DNA from 3 places in the Paucidesulfovibrio longus DSM 6739 genome. Region 3 is predicted to be linked to each of the others. Evidence: predicted binding sites of a transcription regulator. Region 3 holds the regulator's gene; each other region holds the start of a gene.
What was found. Region 3 encodes sigma-54, which starts transcription at its own class of promoters, with help from an activator protein. Its sites were predicted from a motif close to CTGGCACGGNNNNTGCTT; they were not measured.
Positions count from the first base shown of each region.

Region 1 (6,468 bases), on a different contig from region 3:
GTTCATGCTGAGAACCGCGTCGTCCATGGAGACCTTGAAGATGCCCACGGGAACATGGTCGTAGATCTCGCGCAGCTCCCGCTCGGCCTGGGCCAGGGCGTCCTCGGTCTTGCGCCTGCGCCGGACCTCCTTGTTCAGCCGCCAGTTCCAGAGCAGCAGCAGGGCCAGGATCAAAGCCCCCATGCCGCCCACGCGCAGGGTCAGGTTCCAGAAAGCCTCGTATTTTTCGTCCGGGGCCATTTCCGCGTCCACCCAGCGGCTCGCCACGGTGTCCCGGTCCCCCGCGTTCAGGGATTCAACGGCGCGGTTCAGGATCGAGGTCAGGTGGGGCATGCCCGGCCGCACGGCCAGGGAAAACTCGTCGTATTCGTATTCGGTGCGGGCCGCGACCTTGAGGTTGGTCAGGCCGAGACTGCGGATGCTCGCCGTCAGCGTGGGCAGGTCCCCCACCGTGGCATAGGCGAGGCCCAGCGAGACCTCCTCCAGGGCTTCGGCCACGCTCTCGGTCAGGCGCAGGTCGAGTTCGGGATAATCGCGATAGAGAAATTCGGTGCGCCCCGCATTGGCGGGCATGGCCACGGTCTTGCCCAGGACGTCCGTCAATCCGGAAAGAAACGGGGCGTCGGTCCGGGTGACGATGACCGAAGGCAGCCGCAGGAAAGGCTTGGTGAACAAAAACTCCTGGCGCAGGGACGGAGTGGGCAGCACGCAGGCCAGGGCGTCCACCTCGCCCCGGCGCAGCGCCCCGAAGCGCAGGGCCGGATCCATGCCCGGAACCATCTCCACCTGAAGCCCGGCGCGCTGGCCGATCAGATCGACATAATCCGGGACCATGCCCGAGGGCTTGCCCGAGGCGTCCGCAAAGCGCAGCGGAGGCAGCCCCGCGGCCACGCCCACGCGGATCAGCGGATGCGCGGCGATCCATTCGTCCTCGACCCCGGTCAGGCGCAGGTTTCCCTGCGACTGCGCCACAAGGCGGAACGCTGGTCCGGGCAGCCAGCGCCGCTCCAGCTCGACGAGATCGTCCAGAGTGATGGCCGCCAGCCCCCGGTCCACGGCGTCCATCAGCTCGGCGTCCTCGCGGCGTCCAGCGGCATGCAGCTGCCGGCGCATGTCTCCCTGGATCGTCACCCGGAATTCGCCGGAACGGCCGCTCAGCTCCAGGGCCAGCGCCACGCTCGACAGCTCCGCGAAGACGCCGTCCGCCAGGCCTTCCCGCACGCTGCGCAAGCCCGCGGCCTCGTCCGCCACGGCAACCACCGCGACGTCGGGCTGCCGCTCCCGGAGCCAGCCTTCCCAGGGGGAATGGCGCGCCACCGCGATGCGCAAATCCTGAATGCCTTCGGCAAGCGTGCGCTCCTGCGCGGCAAGAGGCGTGACCAGGGCGGAGTCCACCTCGAAAAGCGGCTGGGAAAAGGCCATCCAGCGCTGCCGCTGCGGCGTGCGGATCAGCCCGCTGTGCATGTCCGCCTCGCCTGTCCGCACCCACTCCTCGGTTTCCTCCCAGGTTCCGACCTTGAAGGTCACGGGAATCCCCGTGACCACGGACCAGCGCCGCCAAAGATCCACGAGCAGTCCTGCGGGCTCGCCCGCGTCGTTGCGCAGGGTGAAGGGAGGATGGTGGTCGGGACAGGCGATGATGACGGGCGCTTTTTCGCCACGGTCCGGAGAATCAGCGGACGAGGCGAGGGCGGCCCCGCAAAGCGGCCCGGACAGGGCCAGGAACACGGCAAGGATCACGGAAAGGAACAGGGCCGGAGAAAAAAGCGAGGCCCGCGGCCCCAAAGCACGCAGCCAGGGGCGACGCCAAACCCGCGCCGAAAGGGCCTTCGGCCGGGCGCGGTCATTCTTGCCGCTGTTCATGCCCGGTTGCTATCATAATCATCGGGAAGATAACAGACTATTATCAGCGCCTGCGGGCCGTTGTTTGCGCAGCCGCGGCGAAGCGTCAGCGTCCTCCCGCACCGCCGCCCATGCCGCGACCGCCGCCGCGACCCTGACCGCCACCGCCGCCTACGCCGCGACCGCCGCCGCCCACGCCGCGCCCCTGGCCGGCTCCCGGGCCGCGTCCACGACCCTGGCCCGCGCCGCACGGCCCGCGACCCTGGCCCTGGCCCTGGCTCTGGCTTTGTCCCTGTCCCGAAGCGCCGCTGCCGGAGCCTGCCGCGCGCTGCGCGCCCGCCGGGGGCGTCTGGGCCTGGCCGGAAGCGAGAAACCGATCCAGCGCGCTGCGCACGCTGCCCTCGGCGCACAGCTCGATGCGCACGTTGCCGCGCTGGAGCACGTCCTCGGCCTTGGGTCCGACCCGCCCCGTGAGCAGCACCTGCACGCCCGCGTCGGCCACGTGCTGTGCCGCCTGGATTCCCGCTCCCTGGGCCTGTGAGGCGTTGTCCCCGTTGTCCAGCCAGCGGTGTTCCCCGCTTTCGCTGTCGTAGATCACGAAACCGGAAGCCCGCCCGAAACGCGGGTCCATGGCGTCCTCCAGGGTTCGTCCCTGGCTGCTGATGGCGATAAGCATTGCTGCCTCCTTGTTGCGAAACAGGAAGCAACGGGCGTGCCGAAACGCAATCGGCTGAAATGTACGGGGATCAGGCAAAGGGAAAATCGCTGCGGGCGCGATATGCGCCCATTTTGACCTTGACTACGGAGCGGGCTGCGCCTGAAGGCCGAGCATGGGCGCAAGATGCTCCCAAACCTGTTCCGGCCGCAGCAGACGCATGCAGTCGTGATGCCCCCTGGGGCACTTTCGCGGGCCATGCAGGCCGCAGGGGCGGCAGTCCAGCCCGTCCACCTCCAGCACGCGGGCCGTGTCCCCGCGCGGGAAGAAGCCGAGGGAGCGCACCGTGGGGCCGAACAGGGCCAGCGTGGGCACGCGCTGCACCCAGGCCAGGTGCATGGGGCCGGAATCGTTGGTCAGGTAGGCGTCGAGACGGCGGATGCAGGCCGCCAGGGCGGGCAGGTTCGGCTGCCCCGCGAGATCGACCACGTTGCCCGCCGCGCCGGAAAGCTCGACCACCCTGGCCGCGTCCGCTTCCTCGCCCGGACCCGCGAACACGGCAACCCCGGCCCCGGCCAGCGCGGCCCGGCCCGCCACCTCGGCGAAATATTCCACGGGCCACTGCTTGGTGGGCCAGGTGGAGCCGGGATGCAGGCCCAGCAAAGGGCGGCGCAGGCCGCCGAGCAGCTCCCCGGCGCGGGTTTCGGCCTCGGCGGGCAGGGTCAGCTCCGGCCAGGGAAACGTGCTCGGCTCCGGTTCGAGGTCCAGGGGCCGCAGCAGCCGCAGCAGCCGCTCCACCTCCTCGAAGTCCCGGAAGCGGCGGTCCACGGTGTGGGTGTAGGCCATGCGGTTGTAAAGCGGGCTGCGGTAGCCGATGCGCACGGGCGCGCCCGTGGCGAACGAAACCACGGCGCTGCGCAGGCTGGCGTGGGGGGAGATCCAGAGGTCGAAACCGCGCCCGGCCAGTTCGCGTCCGAACGACCAGGCCGCGCCCAGGCCCTTTTGCGCGCCCCGCTTGTAAAAGCCCGTCACCGAGGCGAGCCCCTCCTGCGCGGCGAAAAGCCCTTCCAGGCCGCCGCGCACGAAAAAGTGCAGCCCCGCGTCCGGAAACGCGAGGTTCAAGGCCCGGAGCAGGGGCAGGGTCAGCACGGCGTCGCCCAGGAACGCGGTCTGCCAGACGCCTATCTTGCGGAATTCACGCATGTCGCAAATCCCTTACCCGCTGCGCGCGCCGCTGACAACAGCTTCGCCGCGCGGACCGCGTCCGACGCCTTGCGCCCGGCTTCCCCGGCTTCCGGTCCGATTCCGTGAAGACTTGAAATGCCTCGACAAGGCGAATACAAGGCAGGCAGAGGGCGTCGCCCCGAAGCGGCCCGCCGATACCGGATCAACTTTTGCCGGAAACGGAGGAATTTCCATGAAATACATCATGTTCGAAGATTTTTCTGGCGATCCCGTGCCTGTGATCTTTCCCCGGCGCATCGACTTTGCCGAGCTGCGCGAGCAGATTCCCTACCCCACCGTGCTTTCGGCAGGCTACGTGCAGCTGCGCGGAACGGATTTCGCCTGCCACGGCGAGGCCAGAGGCCTGTATGCCGAAGCCCGGCCCGAGGACGCGGCCATCATCTCGGAACGCTTCACCAACCCCGAAGAATAGCTCCGGGCCGCGCCTGACGCGGCCACAGGACACCGAAACCCGGATTCCCGCGCGTTCGTGCGGGAGTCCGGGTTTTTTCCAGGCGCGCCGACAGCGCCGTGCCGCACCGCCGTCAGTGGTCCGGCAGCTCCACGACGAACTGCGCGCCGCCTTCGGGCCGCGAGGAAGCGTTGACCACGCCGCGATGGTCGCCCACCACGGCCCGGACAATGGTCAGGCCCAGGCCCGTGCCGCCCTTCTTGCGCGAAAAATACGGCTCGAACAGGCGCGAGGCTTCCTCCTTGGACAGGCCCGGCCCGTTGTCGCGCACGGCGATGACGATCTTGCCCCGCTCGGCGTCGCGCCGGGCGGCCACTTCCACCTCGCCGCCCTCGCGCCCGTTCAGGGCTTCCGCCGCGTTGGTCAGCAGGTTGATGAAGACCCTGCGCAGGGCTTCGCGGTCGAAGGGAAAGGCCGGAAGGTCGGCTTCCGCGTCCAGACGCCACTGCACGCTTCGGTGCGTGTTGGCGAACATGCTCACGACCTCCTCCAGGAGCGGAGCCAGGACGTCGGGCCGGGGCTGGACCTCCGGAAGCTTGGCATAGGCCGAGAACTGCGTGACCATCTGCTGGATGCGCTCCACCTGCTTGACGATCAGCTCGGTGCACTCCTGGAAGGTCTTGTCCTGGTGCTCCTCGCCGTAGCGGCGCTGGAGCCGCTGGGCCGAAAGCTTGATGGGCGTGAGCGGGTTCTTGATCTCGTGGGCGATGCGCCGGGCCACCTCGCGCCAGGCCGCCATGCGCTGGACCTTTTCCAGCTCGGTGATGTCCTCGAACACGGCCACGATGCCGTAGGCCTCGCCGTCCTTGGCGCGCAGGGACACCACGTTGACGAAGAACTTGGCCGTCTTGGAGCGGACCGGAATCTCGAGCTGGCGCTGCCACTGGGACTGGGGATCCTGGACCATCTGCTCGCGGGCCTCGCGCAGCATCTCCGCGAATTCGCCCTGCAGGAACATCAGCGGCTTTCTGCCGATGATCTCCCTCGAGACCAGGCTGAGCATGTCCTCGGCCGCGCGGTTCATGGTTCCGACCCGGCCCTCGTGGTCCATGGTCACCACGCCGGAGGTGATGTTGTCGAGCACGGCCTCGATGTAGCGGCCGCGCCGTTCCAGCTCGCGGTTCTGCTGGGCGAGGCGGCGGTTGTAGGTGTCCAGCCGGGCGCGGCTCTCGCGCAGGTCTTCGGTCATGCCGTTGAACGATTTGACCAGAAAGCCCAGCTCGTCGTCCGAGGGGTCTTCCAGCTTCACGGAAAGATCGCCGCGCGCCACGCGTTCCGTGCCCGCGGCCAGGGCCTGGATGGGCGCGGACAGCTCCTTGGCCAGCCGGAACCCGAACCAGATCGCGCCGAGGATGATCAGCGAGGTCATCACGCCGAGAGTCATGTACAGGGTCGTCTTCCAGGGGCTCTTGAGCGTCTTCAGCTTCTGGTATTCGTTGAGTCCGTTGATGACCTGGCGCAGCTTCTCGTGCACGTCCCAGCCGAGCTGGTCCGCGACCACGATGTAGCCCGTCTCGCCGTCGTCCACGGGCCGGAAGACCACGACGTGGTCCACGCCGCCGCCCTTGAGCAGGAAGGCCGAGCCGGGATTCTCGCGGTATTGCCGGGCGAGCTGCCCCTCCACCGAGGACCAGGCCCGGCTGATGCGCTCGTTGCGGAAGACCGTGAGCCAGGTGCCGTCGGGCTTGGCCACGCCGAGCAGGCTCACGCCCCATTCCTCGCCCTTCTCCCGGCAGAATTCGTCCATGCCCTTGCCGCCCCAGCGGAAGGACTTGCCGCGCAGGAGCGTTTCCAGGGTGGCGGCCTGCCTGTCCAGGCGGTCCTCCATGACCCGGTAGAACGTCTCCGAAAGGTTCAGGGAGTGTTCCATGCTGTCCTCGACCTGGACCTTGAACCAGTAGTCCACCGAGGTCTGCACGAACTTCACCGAGACCATGAACATGAGCAGGGTGGGGATCAGCGAGAGGGAAACGAAGGCCACCACGAGGCGCGTGCGCAGCCGCGAGCCGAGCACCCGGCGGCGGCGCTCCAGCAGGAGCTTGACCGCGTTGCGGGTGACGATGAAGAGCACCAGCAGGAGCAGGATGAAATTGACGTTGAACAGGCCGAGAAAAAGATAGGAATCCACGGCCAGATACTTGAGCTGGACCCAGGTGAGCACGCCGATGAGCGCGAAACAGGTCAGGGCGATGGCCAGCTCTCGCCGGCGGCGCTTGCGCTCCTTCTCCTGCGGCGCGCCCACGGGAATGGATTGCTCTTCCATGCCGGATGCGTA
Region 1 is NZ_ATVA01000017.1:204,143-210,610, forward strand. Features, by position in the region: gene G452_RS20830 (transporter substrate-binding domain-containing protein) at 1-1,863, opposite strand, end outside; gene G452_RS0115355 (NifB/NifX family molybdenum-iron cluster-binding protein) at 1,949-2,518, opposite strand; gene G452_RS0115360 (glycosyltransferase family 9 protein) at 2,642-3,700, opposite strand; gene G452_RS0115365 (hypothetical protein) at 3,915-4,154, shown strand; gene G452_RS0115370 (sensor histidine kinase) at 4,267-6,456, opposite strand.
Region 1: a site for sigma-54 is predicted at 2,544-2,561, ahead of G452_RS0115355 (NifB/NifX family molybdenum-iron cluster-binding protein). Genes of this name have one in related genera too.

Region 2 (6,468 bases), on a different contig from region 3:
GCTGCGTGACCCGTCCGGAAACCGGCGGGAAACGAGGATCGTAGAAGGCCACCACGGCCACACGAGGGCTGGCCATGGGGTCGGCGTGCTCGCTGCCCTTGACCGACTGCGTGGCGTCGTCCCAATACGCGTTCGCGTCCAGGCCGATGAGTTCCCGGATGCCCTGCTTGACCGGGCCGGTCGTGTTTCCCGGTTCGAGCTGGACCTCGTCGCCCGGCTCGACCACGGCCTCGGAATTGCTTCCGTCGCAGCCCAGGATGTTCTCCCGGAGCATGGCCCCGCCGGGCACGGGCACTCCCTTGTTGACGGGCGGCAGGTCGATGAGATTGTATTGGCCTGGAACCACGGCGTCCGCCGGATCGCCCGGCTTGAGCAGAATCCGCGCGCCCTTGTCCGCATCGGCCCAGCCCAGGGTCACGACGGAGGCCATCTCGGCGGCGCTGCCCACGTCGAGGCTGCCGTTGCCGCGCACCTTGGGGTCATCATCCGCATAGTCGTCCCACTCGAACTTGGCGGGCACGATGAAGGGCTTCGCGCACTTGCTGCCGCAGGCTCCGGCCAGCCCGGCCCGTGCCGTGGCCGACAGGTCCGCGCTGTCCACCCCGATCACCGGGCCGAAATTCAGGGCCAGCGCGTTGCCGCGATCCAAAGCGCGCCGGATGGTGATTTCCACCTGGTTGGGATGCTCCGTGTCGGGCACGCCGTCCCGCAAAAAAATCACGTCGCTCTCGCGCACCGCGTTCTCAGGATCGTCGGACGCGGCGAGGTTGGCGCGGGCGTAGTCGAGCATGTCCGCCCGGACCAGGTCCAGGTCGTCGCCGTAGGCCAGCAGGCCCGAAGCCCCGGCAAGAACAGCGGCGTCCGCCGCGTTTTGCAGCCGGGTCCGCTTGAGATGCATGTAGGAGGTGTCCACGGCAAAGGCGGCGAACCCGAAGAGCACGACCACGAGCAGGCCGTAGAGCATGCTGACCACGCCGCCTTCGTCCGCGGGAAGCCGGGAGAGCCGGGTCCGGATGCGCCGATATCCGCTACTCATGGCGCACCTCCACGGAAGCCTCGGCCAGGGAGGGCAGCACGCTGTCCCAGGGCAGCGCGGTGTAGCCGGAAAGGTCGAACCCCACCTGCACGCGGACGTGCCCGCCGGATTCCTCGTCCTGCCCCACGAAGGTCACGCTGGCCCGGGATTCGTCCAAACCTGCGGAACGCAGCGAGGCGAACACGGCCTCGCTCGGATCGCGCCCGCGCGCGGCCCAGACAGCTCCCTCGCGCGCCGCGCGGGTCACGGCCCCGCCCACGGCGAGGTAGCGCGAAGCGTCGATCACGCCGAAGACGAACGGCAAAAGGAAAAAGCACAACATGACGGCCACTTCCAATGTGACCATGCCCCGCTGGGGAGCCTTGTCCGCAAATCGTTCTCTGCGCATCTTCCCTCCTATCGCTCGCAAATGCCCTCGGCCGAAGCGCTGACGGCCCAGGAGTCGGTTTCGCCAAGGTCGGGAAGAAAGAGAAAAGAGAAAGGAACGCTGACTTGGACATTGGTGAAATTGCCGGGCTGGCGCGGCCCCACGGCCACGGACGGGTCCAGGCGCAGGCCGCCCTTGCGGACCTCGCGGATGGCCGCGTCTTCGACGGCGGCCTCGTCCGGCTCGTGCAGCACGGCCATGCGCAATCCCTGCGATGCGGCCTCGCGGACCACGTCCTGCACCCAGAGATAGCGCCCGAGATCCATCAGGCCCAGCATGACGAAGAGAACCAGGGGAAGCAGAAATCCCGCTTCCACCGCTGCGGCGCCGCGCTGGCTCTTGTTCTTTTCGCGGCTTCGTCCGCCTCTGTTCAGGTTCCGCATCTTCATTCCTCTCGGTTGTTCCGTTCGGGCGGCGTTTGCGCCGCACCCCTCGTGCATTTAGTAGATAGCAACAGCCATGCCAGCGGGGGTCGCCCTGTCTCTTCGAAGCGCAACCTGCTGAAACGAAGCAGTATTCATATTTCTCCGACACCGGGCCGAATCCGCGCCGGCTATTGATGAAGACCGCTGATCCACAAAACGTGGATTGTTCTGATCGATTAGTATAGGATGGAGACACGAGGGGACACATGGCGGAACGAATTCTCGTAGTGGACGACGACGCCGCGTTTCGGGGCATGCTGCGCGAGGCCCTGGAAGCCAGGGGCTGGGAGGTGGGCGAGGCGGGCGACGCCGAGACCGGCATCCGGTTCGTGGCCGAGGGCGGGTTCGACATCGTCCTGCACGACGTGCGCCTGCCCGGCATGGACGGCATCGAGGCCCTGGAACACCTGCACCGCGCCGACCCGCTCGTGGACATCATCATCATGACCGCCCACGCCTCGCGCGACTGCGCCGTGGAGGCGCTCCAGCACGGAGCCTACGACTATTTCACCAAGCCCTTCAGCCTGGGCGAGATGGAAGTGGTCATCCGCCGCGCCCTGGAAAAGCGCCGCCTCCAGCATGAAGTCCAGGAACTGCGCCGCTCCCTCGGCAGCCGAGGCCCTTCCGAACGGATCATCGGCCAGAGCGCGGCCATGCGCCGCGTGGTGGAACTCATCGAACGGGTCGCGCCGCTGGACGCCAACGTGCTCGTGACCGGGGAAACCGGCACGGGCAAGGAGCTGATCTCGGACACGATCCACGCCCTTTCCGAGCGCGCCGCCGGGCCGTTCATCAAGCTCAACTGCGCGGCCATTCCGGAAAACCTGCTCGAATCCGAGCTCTTCGGCCACGAGAAGGGCGCGTTCACCGGCGCGGCCGCGGCCAAGAAGGGCAAGTTCGAGCTGGCTCAGGGCGGCACCATCCTGCTGGACGAAATCGGGGACATGCCCCTGCATCTGCAACCCAAGCTCCTGCGCGCCGTGGAGCAGAAGCAGGTCGAGCGGCTGGGCGGAGCCAAGCCCGTGTCCTTCGACGTGCGCATCATCGCCGCCACCAACCAGGATCTGGCCGAACGCGTGCAGGAAAAGCAGTTCCGCTCCGATCTCTTCTACCGCCTGAACGTGGCCGCCATCCCCCTGCCCGCCCTGCGCGAGCGCATGGAGGACATCCCCCTGCTCTGCGAGCACTTCCTCGCCGGCATCAACCGCAAGCTGGGCACGGACATCCGCGGTGTCTCCAAAAGCGGAACCCGGATCATGTTCGGCTACCACTGGCCCGGCAACGTGCGCCAGCTGGCCAATACCCTGGAACGGGCCGCCATCTTCTGCCGGGGCGGGGTGATCACGGACGAGGACGTGAACATGGCCTTGCAGCGCTCCCCTGCGGACGCGGCTGCCGCGGCCCAGGCCGAAAGCCCGCCCATCGGCGTCCCGCCCGAAGGATCGGTGCAGCTCAAGGACGCGCTGCTCGAATACGAACGCGACCTGATCGTCAGCGCCCTGCGCCACTCCGGCGGGGTGCAGACCGAAGCGGCCAAGCGCCTGGGCGTCACGCCCAAGAACCTCTGGAACAAGCTCCAGAAGCACGGCATCGATCCGGCCAGCCTCGACGACTAGCCCCCAACACCTTGCCTGAGAAGGACATCCGCGCCACGGGGCATCCAGCCCCGCGCAGGCGGCCGCGCGCGTTCGCGTCCATGCCCCCCCAGCCGACCCGGCCCCTGAATGCGATCCATTTTTTGTGGATCGACGTATCCTACTGACATCACACCCAAAACAGCTTTCCCGGCCAATCACAAACCAGCCCGCCCCACGAATCGTGGATTGCGCAGGAGCGCAGCCGCGTCTCTCAAAAAGGCCGAAGCAATGCATCGGCATCTCCAAGGCCCTGTCATCACTATCATTAATGAAAATCTCTCCTTGTCCGCTCGGCTTTGGCACGCGGGTTGCTCAAGGAGAGGCAAGACTGATGAGCATTTCGCCAACGCGAAAAGAAATCAAAACTTGGAGGAGAGAACCATGTTGAACCGTATCATGAACCTGGTGAAGGACGAGCAGGGCGCCACCGCCCTTGAGTATGGCCTGATCGCCGCCCTGATCGCGGCCTTCATCGTGGGCGCGGTCACCGCCCTGGGCACCAGCGTGCGCGACACCTTCCAGGGCGTTGCGGACGACATGGCCGGAGCCGGCAGCTCCAGCTAGGCCGACGCGAGAAAGCAAGCACCGGAAGGGCCCGTCCGACCCGCACTCGGGCGGGCCCTTGCCTCGCTCCTCCTGGGGAGGATGGGAGCCGGGGACCGGCGCGCCAATCCGACTTCCGGGGGGACCATGCATCCATACATCGCCGTATTTCTTCTGGCCTCGCTCGGCCTGGCCGTGTTCACGGACCTTCGCGAGCAGCGCATTCCCAACAGCCTGACCCTGAGCACCGCCCTTTTCGGGATTCTCTTCCACGGCCTCGGCGGCTTCGTCTTCGGGCCGCAAAGCGGCGCGGGCGGCGTGCTCTTCGCCCTGGCGGGCATGGGCGTCGGTCTCGCGCTGATGCTCCCGCCCTACCTCTTCGGGGTCATGGGCGGCGGCGACGTGAAGCTCCTGGCCGCCGTGGGCGCCTGTCTCGGCTGGCAGGTGACGGTGGACGCCTTCCTGTATTCGAGCCTTGCCGGCGGGGTCTACGCCCTGGCCGTGCTGCTCCTGCGCCACCGGCCCATGCTCGGCCGCATCCTGCGAAATTTCTGGGCCGCGCTCTGGCTGCTGCTGGCCAGCCGCAAGGCCGAATACGCCCCTGTGCGCGGCGGCGAGACCCTGCCCCGGCTCTGCTACGGGCTGGCCATCGCCGCCGGAACCGGAGCGGCCATGCTCCGCGCCACCGGGCAGATCCAACACCTGACCGGCCTTGTGGCCGGATCCTTCTAGGCAAAGGGGAACCATGATGAGCCGCGCCGCCAAGACCCTGCTCCAGATCGCGCTGGCCCTGGTGCTGGCCGGAGTCACCGGACTGCTGCTCTACAACTGGATGCGCGAGGCCGCGCCCCGAAACGAGGTCCAGGCCGCGAGGCCCCGGACCGTGGACGTGGTCGTGGCGGCCCGCGACCTGCCGCGCGGCACCAAGCTCACGGCCGAGTCGCTGACCACCGCCCCCTTCCTGCCCCAGAGCCTTCCGGCCAAGTCCTTCACGGAAAAGGCCGAGTTGGAGGGCCGCGTGCTCTCCTCGCCCCTGGCCGCCAACGACCCCGTGACCGAACTGCGCCTCGCGCCCAAGGACGTGCGCACCGGCGGAGTCAGCGCCATGATCGCTCCCGGACACCGGGCCATGGCCGTCAAGGGCAACCAGGTCATGGGCCTGGCCGGATTCGTCCGTCCCGGCGACAGGGTGGACGTGCTGGCGACGCTCATGGCCGGGGAACGCGCCAGCCAGCCCACGACCAAGCTCGTGCTCGAAAACGTGCTCGTGCTGGCCACGGGCGTGGAATTCGAGGCTCCGCCCGAAGGCGGCGAGCCCTCTTCCGTGGACACCTACACCCTGGAAGTGAGCCCGGAGGAAAGCGAACGCCTGGCCCTCGCCGCGAGCCAGGGCTCCCTGCACTTCGCCCTGCGCAACGAGACGGACGACGCCTCGGTGCTCACCGAGGGGGTGGACGTGGACAAGGCGCTGGCCGCGCTGCGCCCGGCCCAGAGACCGACCGCCAAGACCCGGCGCGCCGCCGCGCCCGCCGCGCGCAGCGTGGAGATCATCTCCGGCGGCGAACGCTCCAAGGTGAGCTTCTAGGAGGCCTCCATGCCATCTTCCGCCGCACGCATATCCCTGCCCAAGCCAAGCGGCCGCGCCGCTTCCGGTCTTTCCGGCGCCGCGCCGCTCCTGGCCCTGCTGCCCGTCTCGGCCCTGCTGGCCATGCTGGCGCTGCTGGCCCTTTGCTCGGTTCCCGTCTGGACGGCCAGCGCCTTCGCCGCTCCGGCGGAAACGGGCGCGGCCGTGATGGAACGGCCCATGTCCCTGGAGCTGCACACGGGCAAGTCCGTGATCCTGCGTCCGGAAGCGGACGTGACCCGCGTCTCCCTGGCCGCGCCGGAACAGGCCGACGTGATCGTGGTCTCCCCCCGCCAGGTCTACATTTCCGGCAAGACGCCGGGCACGACCACCCTGACCCTCTGGGGCGCGGGCGACCGGATCATGCGCGTCTACGACCTGGCCGTGACCGCTGACGTGACCGAGATCAAGCGCATGCTCCATCAGGTGCTGCCGGGCGAGCCCGACATCCAGGTCATGCCCACGGGCGGGAGCGTGACCCTTTCGGGCACGGTCTCCAGCACGGCGAATCTTTCCACGGCCCTGGCCCTGGCCGAGAACTACGCCCCGGAAAAGGTCGTCAACCTGCTCCAGGTGGGCGGCGTGCATCAGGTCATGCTCGAAGTCCGCATCGCGGAGATGAACCGCTCCGTGACCCGGCGGCTCGGCTTCAACTTTCATTTCACCGACGGCAAGAACGTGACCTACAGCCTGCTGAACAACCTCACGGGTCTGAGCAACGGCGTGACCACCTTCGGCGAAAACGTCTCCGGCTGGATTTCCGGGTCCATCGCCGG
Region 2 is NZ_ATVA01000014.1:346,242-352,709, reverse strand. Features, by position in the region: gene G452_RS0110820 (pilus assembly protein TadG-related protein) at 1-1,036, opposite strand, end outside; gene G452_RS0110815 (TadE/TadG family type IV pilus assembly protein) at 1,029-1,424, opposite strand; gene G452_RS19145 (TadE/TadG family type IV pilus assembly protein) at 1,433-1,846, opposite strand; gene G452_RS0110805 (sigma-54-dependent transcriptional regulator) at 2,095-3,504, shown strand; gene G452_RS0110800 (Flp family type IVb pilin) at 3,907-4,089, shown strand; gene G452_RS0110795 (A24 family peptidase) at 4,216-4,800, shown strand; gene cpaB (Flp pilus assembly protein CpaB) at 4,817-5,653, shown strand; gene G452_RS0110785 (type II and III secretion system protein family protein) at 5,663-6,468, shown strand, end outside.
Region 2: a site for sigma-54 is predicted at 1,912-1,929, ahead of G452_RS19145 (TadE/TadG family type IV pilus assembly protein). Genes of this name have one in related genera too.

Region 3 (6,468 bases):
GGATCCTTTCCGGAAAGAGGCCGCAGTTTCTCATCGAAATATGGATTTGGCAAGAAACGGAGATCAAAAACAAGATCCGCATCGATGGGCACGCCGTATTTGAATCCGAACGTCAAGAGGTGGACGCGCATGCTGGAACCGGGGTCTTCGAGTGCCGTCCATTTTTCCTGGATGATCCGCCGCAAATCGTGGATGGAGTAGCCCGTGGTGTCGATGACGAGATCGGCGGATGTCCGGATCGGCCCCAGGAGTTGGCGCTCCTTTTCCAGGGCCTGTTCCAGGCCGAGGGAATTGCTTTCCAACGGATGCAGCCGACGCGTGGTGGCGTAGCGGGTGAGCAGCTTGTCCTGGCGCGTCTCCAAAAACACGACCTGCACCTTGACGCCCATGGCGGCCAGTTCGGTGGAGGCGCGTTCCCATTCTTCCACGAAATCCACCTGTCGGAGGTCCATGCCCAGGGCAAGACCGCGATGGTCCTTATCCATGCCGCGAAAAAGTTCGACCATCTTCGGAAGCATGCCTGCGGGAAGCCCGTCCACGCAGAAGAAACCGAGATCTTCGAAGACGTTGAGAGCCGTGCTCTTGCCCGCACCAGAAAGCCCGGTAACGACAATCACGGGAAAAGAAACGTCTTTCTTCAAGCGGATGCCCTTCTAGGTGCCCTGCAGGAGTTGTTGAAGCCCTTCCACGCCGTCCGCTTCCAAGAAGTTCCTGCGGAATTCAGGATCTTTGAGCAGTCGCGAAATGTGCGCGAGAATGCGCAAATGAAGCCCCGCCACCTGTTCCGGGGCAATCACCAGGAAGATGATCCGGCAGGGGGCGTGATCAAGGGCCTCGAAATCGACACCCTGGGTACTGCGGGCCACTGCGACAACGATGCGATCAAGGGATTCGAGCTTGCCGTGCGGAATGGCAATGCCATCCCCGATGCCGGTCGATCCCAGGCTTTCACGGTCAAGAAGGACGCGGAGGGCCTCCTCCGCGTCCATTTCCGGAATCCTGTCGCTCACTGCGCTCACGATTTCCCGGAGCACCTCCGCCTTGGTGGCGGAGGCAAGCTCCGGCAATATCAGTTCCGTATCAAGATACTCGCCTAATCTCATTTCAGTTTCCGGGATCGATCAATCCGTAGTCGCCGTCCTTACGGCGGTAGATGACATTGACTCCCTCGGTTTCCGCGTTGCGGAATACGAGGAACTCGAACTGCAACGAATCGAGCTGCATGGCCGCTTCTTCAACAGACATGGGCTTGGGTTCGTAGTTGTCCGTGCCGGTAATGGTCGGAGCATCTCCCGCTTCGGAAAGCGAAAAATACTCCATACGCACGTCGCGGGTCTGGGCCTTGCGCCGCCTGTCCTTCATCTTCTCGCGGATCTTGCGCAGCTGGGATTCCAGCTTATCCACCACGGAATCAATCGTGGCGTACATGTCCGGCGACTCCTCATAGGCGGAGATGTGGATGTTGTCCGCGTTGAGCACCACATCGGCCTTCTGGCGAGTCTTTTCCACGGCGAGGTTGACCTGGAGATCGGACTCGTCGCTGTCCTGAATGAACTTGGATATCTTATCGAAACGCTTCTCGATGTGATCCTTCAGATGCGGCGAGGGATCAAGGTTCTTGAAGTTGAAGCTGATGTTCATACACAATCCTCCTTGAGATAGAGGTTGAGTGGGCAAGTTCAAAGAATCTGCTTACGTTTTGAGGAGGAAGGAATATTCATGGCCGAACGGTACTTGGCGACCGTCCTGCGCGCGATATTCACATCCAGCTTTTCCTTGAGCATGTCTCCTATGACTTCGTCGCTGAGCGGCCTCTTGGGATCCTCGTCGCCGATGAACTGCTTGATGAGCGCCTTGACGGATTCCGAGCCGACCTGCGTTCCGTCGCCGAGGTCCAACGCACTGTTGAAAAAGAACTTCAACTCGAAAATCCCGTGCGGTGTGGACACGTACTTGTTGGTCGTAATCCGGCTCACCGTGGATTCATGCATGCTGATGTCCTCGGCCACATCCTTGAGAATAAGCGGCTTCAGCCTGGAAACGCCCTCCTCGAAAAAGCTCCTCTGAAAACGGACGATGCTCTCCATGACCTTGTAGAGGGTGCGCTGGCGCTGGTAGAGACTCTTGAGCAGCCAGGCCGCGGAGCGCATCTTTTCCTGGAAATATTCCTTGTCCTTGCTGTTGCAGGACTTGATATCGTCCATATAAAACGAATTCAGCGTCAATCGCGGCAATCCGTCCTCATTGAGCACGATCACGAAGTCGTCTCCGTACTTGTACACGAAAACGTCCGGGCTGACGTAATGCGGCTCCGTGCTCGAATAACTGGTGCCCGGCATGGGATCGAGCTTCTGGATGATATCAAGGTACGCCTTGAGCTCGTCCATGTCGATCTTGAATTTGCGAGCCAGGGGCTTGTAGCGGCGCTTTTCCAGATCTTCGAGGTGTTCGTCCACGATCGAGTAAAGAATGGGGTCGTCGTACCCGAAGACTTCGAGTTGCACGAGCAGGCATTCGCGCGGGGAACGGGCGGCCACGCCCACGGGATCGAGACGCTGGATGCGGTGCAGCACGCTCTCGACAGCTTCCGGAGTGGCATCGACCTGGGAGAGGATGTCGTTCACATCGGCCTGGAGATAGCCTCGGTCGTCGAGGTTGCCGAGGATGATCTCGCCGATGGCGAGTTCTTCTTCCGTGAAATTCGAAAGCCGCATCTGCCAGTTGATGTGGCCGTCCAGCGACGGCTTGGAGGCAAGGCGGGCCTCGAAGGAGAGCCCCTCCTCCGGAATTTCGGCTTCACGGCTCTGCGACTGCTTGGACGTGCTGGAAAACTCTCCGATGTAGTTTTCCCAGTCCGCGTCGCGCATGAGTTCGTCCTGGGCCTGCTTCTCGGCGGTGGCCTCCTCGCGCGGAGTCTCCTCCGCACGCGCGTCCTCATCCCCTTCCTTTTCATCAAGGAATGGATTTTCCAGAAGTTCCTGCTGAACGGATTCCAGCAGCTCAAGCCGGGAGAGCTGCAACAGCTTGATGGCCTGCTGCAACTGCGGGGTCATGACAAGCTGCTGACTAAGCTTGAGTTGTTGTCTGAGTTCCAGTCCCATATCGCTCACTGCGGCGGAGTGCGGATCCGCAGTCTCAAGACTGCCTGAACAAATCCACGTCTCTCTGCATCTCGTTCGTTTATTTTCCTGCTTTCACTATGCCACAGCTTTGGATGCGGCGCAAGAATTACATCTTAAACTATTGAAAATACAGATTTACACGGCGGAAATCAGCCACCATGAAAGAACTGTACCAACCTTCATGGGGGCTGTAAATCGCCAATTGGGAAGGAAATTGCGGATCAGAGGCAGAAATTTTCGCCGAGGTAGACCTGTCTCGCCTTGGAATCCTTGACAATTTCCTGGGGACTGCCTTCAAGGATGATCGTGCCCTCGTAGACGAGATAGGCCCGATCGCAAATATTCAAGGTTTCGCGGACATTGTGGTCGGAGATGAGGATTCCGAGACCCAGTTTTTTCAAAATGGATATGATTTCCTGAATGTCGATCACGGCGATGGGATCGATGCCCGCGAACGGCTCGTCAAGAAGGATATATTTGGGATTCATGATCAACGCGCGGGCGATTTCGAGCCGTCTCCGTTCGCCGCCCGAAAGATACATGGCCTTTTGGTGCGCGAGCTTGGTGATGTTGAACATGCGCATCAACTCGCGGGCGCGCTGGCGTCGTTTTTCCCGATTGTAGGACGTCTGCTCCAGGATGATCATCAGATTTTCGAGCACGGTCAGCTTTCGGAATACGGAACTTTCCTGCGGAAGATAGGAAAGTCCCATGCGTGCCCGTTCGTGCAGGGGCAGATGCGTGATTTCCTTTTCCCCGAATCGAACCACGCCCGCATTGGGCTTGACGATGCCCGCAAGCATGTAAAACGTCGTGGTCTTTCCCGCGCCGTTGGGGCCGAGCAGGCCGACCACTTCGCGGCGTTTCAGGAAAACGTCCACGCCGTGGACCACTTCGCGCTTGCCGTAACGCTTGCAGAGGCCGGATGCGGAAAGGCTCGGCATGAGCTAGGGAGCCTCCAGCGTTTCCGGGGCGAAGAGAATCGCCTCCACGCGTTTGCCGCCGCCGCCCACCACCTCGCTGCGGTTTTCCTTGACGTAGAACTTGATGACCTTTCCGGTGACCTTGTTCTTGCCGTCCCGGATGACGGGATTGCCTTCCATGAGCAGAAGGTTCTCCTTGACCATGTAGGTCACGGAATCGCTCGTTCCCTCGGTGCTGCCCCGCTGCATGCGCACTCCGCCGGAAGCGACGATGCGGTCGATCTCTTCTCCGGGTTTGCCCGTCTTGTCGAAATACGCCGTCAGTTCGTTGGCCCAGAGATTGAGCTCCTCATGCACGGCCTCGACATTGCCGGTGAAGGACACGGTACGGTGCTTGTCGTCGTAGGTCAGCTTGTCCGCGGTGATGCGTACGGGGGGCTTACCTGAAGAGGCCGGACGCTGCGGCAGGTCTTCGGGGCGCTGCTCCACTTCGGCCACGACTTTCTGTCCCTGTCCCGGATCGGGCCGCACTGGCAGGGCATCCGTTTTGGCAGACACGGAGGTTTCGTCCGGCCGAGCCTGGTCCGCGCCGAGAGTCTGTTCCGGCTCTACGGCAGGGGCTTGAACGGGTGCGGGCTCCGGCACATCCGCCGTGTCCGGATTGGTTGCGGCCACAGGCTCTGCAGCGGGTTCAACGACAGGTTCCGGCGCGGAAGGCTTGGAAACGAATTTCAGGTATTTGGATTTGCTGAAGCCGATAGCCTGGGACAGTTTTCGTTCGGATGCGTCCAGGGGAAAAACCGCATACCAGCCGTCCTTGAGGAAATCGACCTTGACCCGGTCGCCTTTTTTCAGCGTCCGCACGTGTTCGGACTTATAATCCCGTTTCGCGCGTATATTGAGGTTGCGCGTCGCCTCGCGGATTTCCCCCCAGGCATCCGCCGCCTGTGCGGGAAGAGTCAAGGCCGGAGCGGCCCAGCAGATGGCTGCCAGGATCAAGGCGGCGGCAATGGCTTTTCGTCTGCTCTGCATTTCGGCTCCTACTGTTCCTTTCCGGGCAGCTTCACGTCTTCCAGAGATTCGGGAGTGAACAAGGCTTCGACGCCTCCCGCCGCCACAAGAAGGCGCGTCTTGGTGTCGATCTCGATGGCTGTGGCGCTGATGGAGATATCTCCCCGGCGGATGACCACCCTGCCCTTCAGATAGACCTTTTCCATGGCGCCGATGTAGTCGAATTCATCGGCCTTGACCGCAAAGAGGCCATATCGACCCGTGACGTTTTCCCAGAGGCGGAAGTTGTCGGCCCGCTGGTCCACTTCGCCCATGTCCGCGCGGATGAACAGCTCGTTGCGATCCTCACCGAGATATGCGGAAAGCTGCGGGGCGATGATGGTCACGGAGTTTTTCGTCTGACTGTATTCAGCGCCCTTGGCCTTGACCCGCCAGTCGATCCGCCCGTCGACGCCCTGGACGAGTTCGATGTCGTCAGCGAAGATGTCCGCGCTGAAAACGTCCATGTCGGTCTTTTCAATGCGTTCCGGAGTGATTTCCTCTTCCAGCCTGGCTTCCTTGATTTGCTGAACCGGCTCTTCGTCCTTGTGGAACAAGGCCACGCCGATGAGCACGCCGAAACCGAAAACCATTATCCAGGCCAGAAGGACTCGAAATCTCATGCTCCGGCCCACCTCCGCCACTGCTCGTCGAGCTGGCCGCGACAATCAAGCAGAAATTCAATCGCCTCCCGCACGGCGCCGTGCCCGCCGGGAACCGAAGCAACCCATGCTGCCAAGCCCAGCACTTTGGGCCGGGCGTTGGGAACCGCCATGGGCAGACCAACGCGGCGCATGATCGCGGCGTCCACCCAATCGTCGCCGAGATAGGCGGCTTCGTTCCAGTCTAGTTCCATGCGGTCGAGAATGCCGCGCATGAGCGGAACCTTGTCCAGGTGTCCGGCATGGTATTCGACGATGCCCAGTTCGCGAACGCGAGATTCGACTGCGCCGTGATTCAGGCCCGTGATGACTGCGATTTGCAACCCTGCCTGCTGCGCGACCTTGACGCCCAGGCCGTCCTGCACATTGAAGCGTTTGGAGACCCGCCCTTCGGAATCATAATATAAGCCTCCGTCCGTGAGAACCCCGTCCACATCCAGGACCAGCAGCTTCACGGCGGCGGCGCGATTACGCAAATCAGACATGCGTCAGACTCCAGATGGCTTTGAGCTGGCGGAGGAGATCACGGGCCTTGTCGAGCGGCCAACTGTTCGGGCCGTCGCAAAGAGCCTTGTCCGGTTCGGGGTGCACTTCCATGAAGACGCCGTTCGCGCCGGCGGCGACCGCCGCGCGGGCCAGGACAGGCACGAATTCGCGCTGCCCTCCGGAACTGCCGCCCTGCCCGCCCGGAAGCTGAACGGAGTGCGTCGC
Region 3 is NZ_ATVA01000016.1:319,833-326,300, forward strand. Features, by position in the region: gene rapZ (RNase adapter RapZ) at 1-641, opposite strand, end outside; gene G452_RS0114375 (PTS sugar transporter subunit IIA) at 654-1,103, opposite strand; gene hpf (ribosome hibernation-promoting factor, HPF/YfiA family) at 1,105-1,641, opposite strand; gene rpoN (RNA polymerase factor sigma-54) at 1,680-3,101, opposite strand; gene lptB (LPS export ABC transporter ATP-binding protein) at 3,344-4,066, opposite strand; gene lptA (lipopolysaccharide transport periplasmic protein LptA) at 4,070-5,077, opposite strand; gene lptC (LPS export ABC transporter periplasmic protein LptC) at 5,086-5,718, opposite strand; gene G452_RS0114405 (KdsC family phosphatase) at 5,715-6,242, opposite strand; gene kdsA (3-deoxy-8-phosphooctulonate synthase) at 6,235-6,468, opposite strand, start outside.